3 regions of the Rhodoferax ferrireducens T118 genome follow, and region 2 is predicted to be linked to each of the others. Evidence: riboswitches for the same ligand, from Rfam matches in the RefSeq annotation. Region 2 holds a riboswitch; each other region holds the start of a gene.
The links. A riboswitch is a leader RNA that binds a small molecule or an ion and turns the genes downstream of it on or off. The one in region 2 is predicted to bind thiamine pyrophosphate.
Positions count from the first base shown of each region.

Region 1: another riboswitch for thiamine pyrophosphate. It lies ahead of RFER_RS16435 (thiamine ABC transporter substrate-binding protein); the one in region 2 lies ahead of thiM (hydroxyethylthiazole kinase).
Region 3: another riboswitch for thiamine pyrophosphate. It lies ahead of thiC (phosphomethylpyrimidine synthase ThiC); the one in region 2 lies ahead of thiM (hydroxyethylthiazole kinase).

Region 1 is NC_007908.1:3,597,475-3,601,894, forward strand. Features, by position in the region: gene RFER_RS16430 (ABC transporter permease) at 1-601, opposite strand, end outside; gene RFER_RS16435 (thiamine ABC transporter substrate-binding protein) at 613-1,635, opposite strand; TPP riboswitch at 1,677-1,774, opposite strand; gene RFER_RS16440 (AAA family ATPase) at 1,839-2,423, opposite strand; gene ispH (4-hydroxy-3-methylbut-2-enyl diphosphate reductase) at 2,469-3,431, opposite strand; gene RFER_RS16450 (FKBP-type peptidyl-prolyl cis-trans isomerase) at 3,428-3,892, opposite strand; gene RFER_RS24180 (hypothetical protein) at 4,017-4,166, shown strand; gene RFER_RS16455 (bifunctional diguanylate cyclase/phosphodiesterase) at 4,293-4,420, opposite strand, start outside.
Region 2 is NC_007908.1:2,716,339-2,720,758, reverse strand. Features, by position in the region: gene RFER_RS12500 (circularly permuted type 2 ATP-grasp protein) at 1-938, shown strand, start outside; gene RFER_RS12495 (alpha-E domain-containing protein) at 956-1,915, shown strand; TPP riboswitch at 1,989-2,083, shown strand; gene thiM (hydroxyethylthiazole kinase) at 2,125-2,958, shown strand; gene thiE (thiamine phosphate synthase) at 2,952-3,611, shown strand; gene thiD (bifunctional hydroxymethylpyrimidine kinase/phosphomethylpyrimidine kinase) at 3,640-4,420, shown strand, end outside.
Region 3 is NC_007908.1:1,836,301-1,840,720, forward strand. Features, by position in the region: gene RFER_RS08630 (hypothetical protein) at 1-260, opposite strand, end outside; gene RFER_RS08635 (cupin domain-containing protein) at 257-667, opposite strand; gene RFER_RS08640 (cupin domain-containing protein) at 958-1,287, opposite strand; TPP riboswitch at 1,498-1,599, shown strand; gene thiC (phosphomethylpyrimidine synthase ThiC) at 1,696-3,570, shown strand; gene RFER_RS08655 (DUF342 domain-containing protein) at 3,621-4,420, opposite strand, start outside.

The sequences.
Region 1 (4,420 bases), 880 kb from region 2:
CGATCGACGGCCACTCGACCCGCCAAAACGCCCGCCACGGCGTGGCGCCCAACGAGCGTGCCGCCGCCACCTGGCGCGCATTCACCTGGCCGAGCGCATCGACCCCGGCGCGCACCACCAGACACAGGTTGAAAAACAGGTTGCCGTACAGCAGCAGCCAGGGCGTGTTGTGCAGGTTGACACCGAGCCAGCCACCGAGCACGCCGCGCGGACCCCACAGCGCCAACACACCCAGAGCCGCCACCAGGGTGGGCACCACAAACGGCAGCATCAACAAGCGCAGCACCAGCGTACGTCCCGCAAACTGAAAGCGGGCCAGCACCCACGCCAGCGGCAAGCCCAACGCCAATGCCAGCACGCAGGTGATGCCCGCTTGCGCGAGCGACCAGAGCACGCGCCAGCGCAGGTAATCGTCTTGCCAGGGCAACCAAAACGACCATGCCTCGGTAGCGGCTGCACCGGTCAAACTGACATCACCCGCCCACCCGGCCAGCACCAGCCGGCCCAGCGGCGCAATCAGCAGCACCAGCAAAGCAACAGCAGGCAGCAGCCCGAGCCAAACGCTGCGGCGCAACCAGCCAGGCAAGGCGACGGGCGACATCGACTGCCGCGCTACTTGAGCACCACTTTGGTCCAGCGTGCGACCCACTGCGCACCCTTGCCGGCTACCACTTGGGTCGCCGGGGCTTCAAACTCGGTCGGCTCGGCGGCGTGGCGCATCACCTCCGCAAGCGGGGTTTTGGCCTGCACCGGGTACATCCACATCGCCGTTTGCAGGGCCTCTTGCACGGGGGCAGAACGCAGAAAATCGACAAACTTCAAAGCCGTCGCCCGCTGGCCACCCCCTTTGACCAGGCCCACACCTTCCACCTGGCGGAAAACGCCGCCCTTGAGGTTCAGGCTCGCCGTGGGCGACTCTGGCGTTTTTTCCTTGCTGTAAAACACCTCGGCGGCCGGACTGGTGGCGTAACTCACCACCAGCGGGTAGGCACCCTTGTTACGCGCAAAGTCGGTGTAATAAGCTTCGCTCCAGCCCTTGACCACCTTGAGGCCGTTGCCGCGCATCTGCGCCCACCAGGCAAAGGCGGGCTCTTCGCCCATGGCGGAAATGGTGGCCAACATGAAGGCGTAGCCGGTGCTGCTGGTGGCGGGGTTGGGTGTGACCAACCAGTTCTTGTAGGCGGGCAGCGTCAAATCCTGCAAGGTTTTCGGCAAACTGATGCCGCGTTTGGCCACAGCCGCTTTGTCGTAATTCAAGGTCACGAAGCCATAGTCCACCGCCGCCAGCGCAGCCCCCAGATTGGCATCGGGCGCTTCGGCGGTCTGGGGCAGCGCAGGCTCCAGCACACCAGCGGCCAGCGCCTTGCCCACCAGCGTGTTGTCAATGCCAAACACCACATCGGCGATGGGTTGGGCACGGGTCAAAATCAACTTGTTGAGCATTTCACCCGCGTCACCGCCCTTGATGATGGCCAGCCGGATGCCGTTTTGCGCTTCAAACTGCGCCAGCAGGGGCTTGGGCAGTGAAAAAGAACTGTGCACCATCACGCGCAGTTCATCGGCCGCACGGGCTTGGGTTGACAGCGAGAACGCAGCCAGCGCGGTGGCGGCCAGCGTGAAAAGACGACGGTTCATGGCAAAGCCTTTCGATGCGCCAACGCACAAAACGCCGGGATGAAGGCCAACCTTCACGCTCCCTACGCTGGCATGATCCAGATCAGGTGAGTGGGGTATTTCTCAGACCATCTTGCAACGGACACCCCCGGTGAACTCGCCATTGTAATGATGCAGTTCAAGCGGCACGGGCGCGGCGCTTGCAGCCAGCGCGGGGCCCATGTTCAGCTTGTGAGTGTCTCAACCGCAAGAATCGCGGCCTGCAGTCGGCGGTCACCCGAGCCAGACACCTCAATACACGGGTGGCGCATGGCGTGAAGCTCGTGCCGCAGCCTGGCGTGAATGGCGGCCCGCGCGGGGTCACCGTCACGCTGCAGGCCATCAGACACCCACGGCATGTCTGGCTGCAAGAGCAGCGTCAAGGCATAGCGGGTATGCAAGACATGGGCGCACTCAAAAAGCGAGGGGTCGGAGAAATAAAAGTCGCTGTAAATCGCGGTGAGCAGCGGCGCACTGTCACAGAGCACATACGGGCAAGCCGTTTGCCGGGCCAGTGCTGCCGCCTGCTCTTCTTGCTCAAACTGGGCACGCATGATCAACACCTGCTCATCAGCCCTGGGCGTGCGGCCCTGCAAGTCACAAAAAGAGCGCAGATGCTCTGGCACCCACAGGCTGGAAAAATGCGCGGCCAGGGCTTTTGCCAACGTCGTTTTGCCGGTGCACTCAGCGCCTATCAGGCAGATGAGTTGCGGGTTGAATCTCACATCACGCACCAAGTTGGTCAGCGGCCCTTCGGCGGTGGGAATCATGTGGAGCGCCCGTTGTTATTGCGCAAGCAGCTATAAACTAAATAGCTAACCCAGGTCCTCGGTATCCTTCAGACGCAAGCCCTTGGGCAGCGGAAACTTGACGGTCTCCGGCGTGCCAGCCATCTTGCGCACCGACACCGCGCCCAGTGCCTTGATGCGGTCAATCACCTGGCGTACCAGGATGTCGGGGGCCGATGCACCGGCGGTCAAACCCACGTGCTGGCGACCCTCAAACCACTGCGCCTGCAATTCGTCCGGGCCATCGACCATGTGGCTTTCGGTGCCGAGCTTGCGCGCCACTTCACGCAGCCGCCTGCTGTTGGAGCTGGTCGGGCTGCCCACCACGATCACGACATCAACCAGCGGGCTCATCACTTTGACGGCGTCCTGCCGGTTTTGCGTGGCGTAGCAAATGTCTTGCTGCTTGGGCTCGCGCACCTTCGGAAACCGTGCCTTGATGGCCGCCGCAATGTCAGCCGCGTCGTCCACACTGAGCGTGGTTTGCGTCACCACCGCCAGTTTGTCGGTCTGCGCCGGGTTGATGCGCGCCACGTCAAGCACACTCTCCACCAGATGAATGCCGCCCTCTAACTGTCCCATGGTGCCTTCGACCTCGGGGTGTCCCTTGTGGCCGATCATGATGAACTCATAGCCTTCCTTATGCAGTTTGGCCACTTCCACATGCACCTTGCTCACCAGCGGACAGGTGGCATCGAACACCTGAAAACCCCGCGCGGCAGCCTCCAGCTGCACCGCCCGGCTCACGCCATGGGCCGAAAATATGAGCGTAGCCCCCGCAGGCACGTCATCCAGTGCTTCGATAAATATAGCACCTTTGGCCTTCAGGTCATTCACCACGTAGGTGTTGTGCACAATTTCATGGCGCACGTAGATGGGAGCACCAAATTTCTGCAGCGCTCGCTCCACAATCTCGATGGCCCGGTCCACACCGGCGCAAAAGCCGCGCGGCTCGGCCAGCAGGATGTCCTGGGGTGCGCTGGCTGTCACAGAATTCCGATCACATGCACCTCAAAGGTCACGGCACGACCGGCCAGCGGGTGGTTGAAGTCAAACAACACGGCGTCGCCCTTCTCATCGCTTCTGAAATCCTGTACCGAACCGGCAAACTTGCCCTTGCCGTCCGGCGTGGGGAACTGCAGCACATCGCCCACCGCATACTCTTCATCGGGCTCACCCATGTCGATCAGTTCCTGGCGCGCCAGCCATTGCAGCATGGCCGGGTTGTGCGGGCCAAATGCGGTGCCCGCAGGCAGCTCAAACGTGGTGTGGGTGCCTTCGGGCAGGCCCAGCAAATAAGCCTCCAGCGTGGGCGAGAGCTCACCGGTGCCCAGCGTCAGCGTGGCGGGTTTGCCGTCAAAGGTGTTGATCACATCACCGACCGGCCCGGCCATGCGGTAATGCAGCGTGAGGAAAGATCCCGGTTGAACCGTGGCAAGTGTTGAAGTCATATCTGAGTCCTGGTTTCAAGTCTGGAGAAGCCCACAAAACCACATTCTGAAGGGATGCGGTGTTTGGCGAATAAACTGCTGCGATTGTAAAAGCCTGCGCCAGGGCACAAACCAAGCCATGCGCTTGACCGCACCCCAAACGCGCCAATTGGCGACAAAGACGCCAGGCACCGCGTCAAAAGCCATGCCGCGCGGCGTCAAACTGGACGGGCATGGCCAGGCTCCGCAACAATTTTTCAGCGACCGCGACGGCGTCATCACGCAGCCCTGTTAGGTTTTGCAACAACACGGTAAATTCATCTCCCCCCCAACCTGGCAGCTGTTTCGGGTTCACGCAAACTGTCGGGCAGTCCGTTGGCTATCTCCTGCAGCGAGCTGTCTGCGACTTGGCAGTGGTCATTCAGACGCCTGCCGGCGCACGCAAGCCCGCTGCGCAAAGCTGCTCGAAATCTTCGAGCGGCACCGGTCGGCTGAAGAAATAGCCCTGATAGGCCTGGCAGCCTGCCTGGGCCAGGAAGTCCCGTTGCG
Region 2 (4,420 bases):
TGGCGCCGATTGCGCATTACCCCGATTTGCTGTTGGAAACCCTGCGTGACAGCAGCCCCGCCACCACGGCCGAGCCCACGGTGGTGGTGCTGACCCCGGGCATGCACAACAGCGCCTACTTTGAACACGCGTTTCTGGCGCAGCAAATGGGGGTGGAACTGGTCGAAGGGCAAGACCTGCTGGTGAAGGACAACTTTGTCTACATGCGCACCACGCGCGGCCCGCTGCGGGTGGATGTGATTTATCGACGGGTGGATGACGACTTTCTGGACCCCACGGTGTTCCGGTCCACCTCAACCCTGGGGTGCGCCGGCCTGCTGGACGTGTACCGCGCGGGCCACGTGACCATTTGTAATGCGGTGGGCACCGGCGTGGCCGATGACAAGTCGATCTACCCCTACGTGCCCAAGATGATCGAGTTCTATCTGGGTGAAAAACCGATTCTCAACAACGTGCCCACCTACATGTGCCGCAACAAGGACGATCTGGCCTATACGCTGGCTCACATGAAGGAGCTGGTGGTCAAAGAGGTACATGGGGCCGGTGGCTATGGCATGCTGGTCGGACCGGCCGCCACCAGCGCCGAGATCGAAGTTTTCCGAAAAGCGGTGCTGGCCAACCCAAGTGGCTACATTGCGCAGCCGACACTCAGCCTGTCGAGCTGCCCCACTTTTGTGGAGAGTGGCATTGCGCCGCGCCACGTCGATTTGCGCCCCTATGTTCTGAGCGGCAAGACGGTGCAGATGGTGCCCGGCGGCTTGACCCGCGTGGCGCTGAAAGAGGGCTCGCTGGTCGTCAATTCGTCACAAGGCGGCGGTACAAAAGATACCTGGGTTCTGGAGACGGACGAAACGCCCCGCACCGCCGCTTTGCCAACACCGTCCGGGGCGTCGACCGCCACGCAGACCCAGAATCAACCTCAAACCCGGTCGTCCTGAGCACAAGGAGAAATTTCATGTTGTCACGCACTGCCGATCACCTGTTCTGGATGTCGCGTTACACCGAACGGGCCGAGAACACGGCCCGCATGCTGGATGTGAATTACCAGACCTCACTCTTGCCCCAATCCAATGCGGCGGCGCAAGTGGGCTGGAAAGGCTTGCTGAGTATCAGTGAGTTGCTGCCGAGCTACACCCAAACCCATGGCGGGATCAATGTTCGCAACGTGATGGATTTCATGGTCAAGGACGACAGCAATCCATCGAGCATCGTCTCGTGCCTGAGTGCAGCGCGCGAAAATGCGCGGGCGGTGCGCGGCACGCTCACCACCGAAGTGTGGGAGACGCAGAACCAGACTTGGCTGGAGGTCAAACGCATGATCAAGTCGGGCGAGTTTGAACGCGATCCGGGTCAGTTTTTTGAATGGGTCAAGTTCCGTTCGCACCTGTCGCGCGGCGTCACGGTGGGCACTATGCTGATGGACGAAGCGCTGCACTTCATGCGGCTGGGCACTTTTTTGGAGCGCGCCGACAACACGGCGCGTCTGGTGGATGTGAAGTTTTATGCGCTGCAAAGCGACCCTTCTGATGCGTCCAATGGCAAGGCGACGGAGTACGACTTCTACCACTGGAGCGCGATTTTGCGCAGCGTGTCGGGTTTTGAGGTCTATCGCAAGGTGTACCGTGACATCATCAAGCCCGAACGTGTGGCCGAACTGTTGATTTTGCGGGCCGACATGCCGCGCTCGCTGCACGCCAGCATGAACGAAGTGGTTAGCAATCTGGAGTTGGTGGGCAGTGAGCAATCGGGCGAAACCCAGCGCCGGGCGGGCAAGCTGCGGGCCAGTCTTCAGTATGGGCGTATTGATGAAATTCTGGCGACCGGACTGCATGCCTTCTTGACGCAGTTTCTGGACCGCGTGAACGACCTGGGTGTCAGTATCAGCCGCGATTTTCTGGTTCCAGCCCCCGCCTGAAGTGATTGAGCTGACAGGGCTGTGGCCGCGGCCCATTAATGTCATCAAATCAGCGATGAATTCGGGGATAATCCGTGCTTGCTAGAGGTGTCGCCTGCGGGTGACTGAGACATACTCTTTGAACCTGATCTGGGTCGTACCAGCGTAGGGAAGCTTCATTTTTTCCTTCCTCGCCAGTCTGGCCCATGTCTTCTTTTTTCAGGAACCACATGGCCGCAAAACTTTCATTTTCTGATCTTTGGTCTGATGTCTGCGCGGTGCGCGACCGCTCTCCTCTTGTGCACAGCATCACCAACCTGGTGGTGATCAATTTCAATGCCAATGTGCTGTTGGCGGCCGGGGCGTCACCGGTCATGGCGCACGCGCATGAAGAGGTGGCTGACATGGTGGGCATTGCCCAGGCTCTGGTGCTCAATATTGGCACGCTGGACCCGTACTGGATCGAGAGCATGCAGTTGGCGCTGCGCGCTGCCGCCAAGCGAGGCATTCCCGTGGTGCTGGACCCGGTGGGGGCAGGTGCCACCAAGTACCGAAACGAAGCCATTGAACAGCTTTTGATGACGTCCTTGCCGACGGTGGTGCGGGGCAACGGCTCGGAGATCATGAGCGTGGCAGGCTCCGCCGCACAGACCCGCGGTGTGGACAGCAGCGCCGCCGCCACCGATGCGCTGGGCGCGGCCCAGTCCTTGGTCCAGCGGACTCAGGGCGTCGTTTGCGTCAGTGGGCAAATCGACCATATTCTGGATGCCAGCCATCGTTGGGCGCAACTGTCCAACGGGCATGCGTGGATGACACGTATCACCGGCGTGGGGTGCTCGGCCACCGCACTCATTGGCGCTTTTTGTGCCGTGCAGCCCGATGCCTGGCGCGCCACAGTGGCCGCGATGGCCTTGCTGGGCGTGGTGGGTGAAGTGGCGGCGGAAAAGGTAATCGCACGTGGCAAGGGTGTCGGCAGCTTGCAAATGGCTTTGTTGGACGAGTTACAGCTGCTTGACCAGGGCACTTTTGAGCAGCGGCTGAAACTCGAAGTCGCTCAGTGGTAGGCGCCAGCACCTTGGCACACGACGTGCGCTTGCAGGCACTGCGTTTGTATCTGGTCACCGACCAGTTCTGCGCCGGTGGCCGTACGCTGGCTGATGTGGTGGCCGCGGCGGTGCAAGGCGGCGTCACCTGTGTGCAGCTGCGCGAGAAGCAACTCAATACCCGTGATTTTTTAGCCCAAGCGCTGGCATTGAAGGATCTGCTCGCGCCGCATGGCATTCCACTCGTCATCAATGACCGGATTGACGTTGCGCTGGCCTGTGGCGCGCAGGGTGTGCATCTGGGGCAGAGCGATATGCCGGTGACGCAGGCGCGCCGGCTGTTGCCACCCGAGGTCTTCATCGGCTGGTCGGTTGAGACCCTGGAAGACGTTGCGCGCAGTGCCGAGCTGCCGGTGGATTATTTGGGCGTCAGCCCGATCTTTGCCACACCCACCAAAACCGATACCTTGCCACCGTGGGGACTGGAGGGCTTGCGCCAGGTCCGGCGGGCGACAACCGTACCCTTGGTGGCGATTGGGGGCATTCATGTTGGCAACGCGCGCGAGGTGCTATTGGCCGGTGCCGATGGGCTGGCGGTGGTGAGCGCGCTGTGTGCGGCGCAAGACCCCTGTGTGGCGGCGCTCAGGCTGAGACAACTCATCGACGCGGTCTGATCGAGACCCGACAAGCGAGGACTAATTGATGATTACCAATATATTCAAATTTGAGTACCCCCGGGTTCTTTCCATTGCAGGCTCAGACAGCGGTGGTGGCGCGGGTATACAGGCTGATCTGAAAACATTTTCGGCGCTGGGTTGCTACGGCATGACCGCCATTACCGCGCTCACGGCGCAAAACACCTGCGGCGTGCGCGCGATCCATGCCGTGCCGCCGCAGATGCTGCGCGACCAGATTGACGCCGTGATGGAAGACATTGGCGCTGATGCGGTCAAGATCGGCATGTTGCACTCGCCGGAAATCGTGCAAACGGTCGCCCAGGCGATTGACCGGCATGCCATGCACCATGTGGTGTTCGACCCGGTGATGGTGGCCACCAGTGGGGCGGTGTTGATTGACGACGCTGCGATCGAGGTGCTGGTGCGCGAGCTATTTGGCCGCGCTGCAGTGATCACCCCCAACCTGGATGAGGCCGCGCTGCTGGTGGGCTACCCCCTGGTCTCAAAGCAAGATATGGAGCGGGCGGCACTTGACTTGCTGGCCAAAGGCGCGCGCGCTGTTTTGCTCAAAGGGGGTCACTTGCCGGGCCACAACGTGATGGACTTGCTGCTGAGCGCCGGCGGTGAAAAACTCTGGATGGAGGCGCCACGCATTGACAGTCCCAACACCCACGGCACCGGCTGCACCCTGTCGTCGGCCATCGCGGCCTATCTGGCCCTGGGCGCTTCACTGCCCGATGCCGTGCAACAGGCCCGCAACTTTGTGCGCGAGGCCTTGCAGGCGGGTGCACAGGTGCGTACCGGCA
Region 3 (4,420 bases), 880 kb from region 2:
TGCCAGTAGTCGTCGAAACTTGCGAACGGCGTCGGCACGTCGATGGCCGTCCCTTCTACGCCATGGAGTCCGGCGCCGGCGAAGAGCGCCATGAGCGCCTCTGGATGGCAGAGTGGAAAACGAATTCCTTCATCCATCCTCGCGGCATCCGGATTGAGCTCTACCGCTGCATCCCGGAAGAGGCGCATGAGTTCCATCTTTCCGGCGTAATCCCAGACATACGCTGCAATGGTTCCGCCGCTTGCCAAAACCAGAATCACTGCGTCGGGTCAAGGAAAGGTGTTTCTGGATCACTCACATAAAAGATCAGCACCCGAAGCGGCTCGGTACTGCTGCGGTTGTAACCGGTCATTTTGACGTTTGGCGGCTCCACGAATGCTTGGCCCGTCTTCAGGACAACCGGCGCACGTCCCTCCAGCGCTAACGTGAATGCGCCGTCCAGGACGAATACTGTGACCGGAAATCGATGCGTATGGAACACGGTCTTGTCGCCGGGCTTGAAGTTTGCCGTCAGGACGCGAACTTGCTGCTTTTCGCCCTTGGGCATGCCAGACACATCTTCTTTCAAGATCATTTCGGGTCTTGCAATACTCTCCTGTTGCGCCATCGATGGCCAAGCCATGAACAGGGCCGCGAACAACAGGCCAGCGTGGATCGGTAGCTTCATACGTTCTCCTTTCCGGGTTGTCATGGAATCGTGCGTGTTCAGGGGTGACGCCTGACGGATGAAAGGGACTTCCCCATCCCAAGGTGGCCGTGCGCTTCATTCGGATTCTTGAATCTGAAGCAATTGTGAATCACGGAGAATTAAATGCTGAACCGGTTGATGATGGAACCCTTGATAAATCTCAAAGTAGCGGCGTGATTGAAAGATGAAAAAGCAGCGCTCGTCATTGGTGTGACGGCCATCGCTGCAACACTTGCTAACCAGCCCGGTTGGCGAGACCTCAACCCGCGCTACTTGCGCAACACAATCGTGACCAGGGCTGACGCGTCTTCGAGTGCGGTCAGGCCATGCTGAACACCGCCTGCTACATACATGAGTTGATTGGCTTTCAGGGTCTGGGGCGTGTCTTCAATCGTGACTTCGACGCTTCCCTCCAGGCACTGAATGGTGATTTCACCGGCCACTTTGTGCGGTGGAAACGATTTGCCGGCCGGGAGCACCAGCTGGATGACTTCGAGCTGCTCGGACTTGAATAACGCCGTGGTACGTGCATTCGCCAAGGCGCTTCCGAGCGGTAAAACATTGGTGGTCTGGCCTGCGGCCAAATGAGACATTGCCATAGTCAACACTCCATGTGGATGTGGATCCAAGTTTGATTATCGTGCGTCCATGGTCACGGTCGGCGCAGACCCTGCGGCCGGTGTGCCCATGGTTTGATGCCGTTTTGGCCTCCAGCCCCCGTGCCTTCTACCCAAAATGCTATCTAATTAATAGCTAACTGAGTTGGCCGTGTGCCCAGGCAACGACAATTCAGCCGGATCGCTTAAACTCCGCCCTGCCCGGGGTGCGCTGTGATGGCGCTGAGATGGTCGACCGAACCCGCGAACTTGATCCGGTTCATACCGGCGTAAGAAGCGCCAGACTGCATTATTCCTACCCTCTGTCGGGTCGCGCTGTCTTTCCTGTTCGCTGAGTTGATGGACTGTTCTCCGGAGCACTTCCTCATTTCAGCTTCAGGAGACCACGCGATGAATGCACCCGACAAATTCAGCCAGTTGATGAGCCTCACGCGCGAGCCCCTGCCGGCCTCGCGCAAGATCTACGTGCCCGGCACGCAAGCCGATATTCAAGTGCCGATGCGTGAAATCATGCAGAGCAACGGCGAGGCCGTCGTGGTGTATGACACCTCCGGCCCCTACACCGATCCGAATGCCAACATCGACGTGCGCCAGGGCCTGCCCTCGGTGCGCAGTCCCTGGATCGAATCGCGTGGTGACACCGAGTCCTACACCGGCCGCACGCCCTTTGCACTGGACGATGGACTGAAGAATGGCGACTCTGAATCATTGGCATCCTTGCGCGTGCAGGCTGCGGGCCTGCAGCGCACGCCGCGCCGCGCCAAAGCCGGTGCCAACGTGTCGCAGATGCATTACGCTAGATCCGGCATCATCACCCCCGAGATGGAATACGTCGCCATCCGCGAGAACCAGAAGCTGGCGTGGATGGAGCAGTACCTGGGCAATGCCGAGCGCGAAGCACGGCTGGCGGGCAACAGCTTCGGCGCCAACATCCCGAAGATCATGACGCCCGAGTTCGTGCGCGATGAAGTGGCCCGTGGCCGCGCCATCATCCCGGCCAACATCAACCACCCCGAAGTCGAGCCGATGGTGATTGGCCGCAACTTCCTGGTCAAGATCAACGCCAACATCGGCAACTCGGCCGTGACATCGAGCATCGAGGAAGAAGTCGAAAAACTGGTGTGGTCGATGCGCTGGGGCGCCGACACCGTGATGGACCTGTCCACCGGCCGCAACATCCACACCACGCGCGACTGGATTCTGCGCAACTCGCCGGTGCCGATCGGCACCGTGCCGATTTACCAGGCGCTGGAAAAAGTCGGCGGCGTGGCCGAAGACCTGACCTGGGCAATCTTCCGCGACACGTTGATCGAGCAAGCCGAGCAGGGCGTCGATTACTTCACCGTGCACGCCGGCGTGCGCCTGGCCTTCATCCACCTCACGGCGAATCGCATGACCGGCATCGTGTCGCGCGGCGGCTCGATCATGGCCAAGTGGTGTATTGCCCACCACAAAGAGAATTTCATCTACAGCCACTTTGATGAAATGACCGAAATCCTGAAGGCCTACGACGTGAGCTACTCATTAGGCGATGGCCTGCGCCCCGGTTCCGGTGCCGATGCCAATGACGAAGCGCAGTTCGCCGAATTGCGCACCCTGGGTGAACTCACGCAGCAAGCCTGGCAGCAGGACGTGCAGGTGATGATCGAAGGCCCCGGCCATGTGCCGATGCACATGGTGCAGGCCAACATGACCGAGCAGCTAAAAGCTTGCCACGAAGCGCCGTTCTACACCCTGGGGCCCCTGACCACCGACATCGCGCCCGGCTACGACCACATCACCAGCGGCATTGGCGCGGCCATGATCGGCTGGTTCGGCACCGCCATGCTGTGTTACGTCACGCCCAAGGAACACCTGGGTTTGCCGGATCGCGACGACGTCAAAGTGGGCATCATCACCTACAAGATTGCAGCCCATGTGGCCGACGTGGCCAAGGGTCATCCCGGCGTGCGGGCGCGTGATGACGCGCTGTCCAAAGCACGCTTCGAGTTCCGCTGGATGGACCAGTTCAACCTGTCGCTTGACCCCGACACGGCGCGCAACTTTCACGACGAAACTTTGCCCAAGGACTCGTCGAAAGTGGCGCATTTCTGCTCCATGTGCGGACCCAAGTTCTGCTCCATGAAAATCTCGCAGGAGGTGCGCGACTACGCCAAGACCCGCGGCGTGAGCGAGGAGCAGGCGCTGCAGTCTGGCATGCAAACCAAGTCCGAGGAGTTCAGACTAGCCGGTGGAGAGATGTACATCCCGATCAGTCCGGCTTGATCACTGCGGCCGCAGCCAGCGCTAAAAAAGACTGGTTTGCGCCGCTGGTGTCACGAAGTGATTGGTAGCGCCTGTCCCGAGGTGTTGATGAACACCACTTGCCCTTGCTCGTCAACGCAGAAGGTGCCGGCGCCGGATTCCTGACGCAGCCGTGCCATCAGTTTGTCAAAGCGCAGGTCCACCGCCCCGGCCACGCCAACGCTCACCTCAAGCTTGGCGGCGCGTCCCAGCGCGATTTGCTTTTCCAGCTCAACTTGTTCAACCAGGGATTGGCCCCAAACCTGCACGGCGTGCACTCTGGAGGCCTTGACACGCTCCAACAGTCCCTTGGGGTCCCCCGCGGCCGTCAGTTGCTTGGCCAGTTTTTCCAGGTTCTCTTCAATCGATTTTTCTTTGGCGATGCGCTCTTGCAGCGCCTGGTATTTGGCCTGCAGCTCCGCGTTGGCGCCCAGCACCAGTTGCGTCACACCGGTCTTGGCCGAGCCCAGCAAGGGCACCTTGATCAGCATCATGGCGGTGGCCGAGCCTCCAAACATGCGTCCGCGCGTGGGCGAAGCGGCGCCGATGACGATTTGGTTGAGTGACTGCAATTCACACTCCAAAGCCATGTCGTCCAGTGCAATCACGGTACCGGCATCAATATGGGCGCCTTCTGCAAAACGTGCGCTGACTGAGCCACCTGCGCGCAGCCTGGCATGGGCGATGACGCCCCCTGTCACTTGAATATTGCCACCGGCCTCGAGAAGCCCGCCGTCCACCATGCCCTTGACCACGATGTCGCCGCTCGCCCGGACTTTCATGCCCTGCAGGACGTCGCCATCGACCTGCACGGTGCCGTCATAGTGGATGT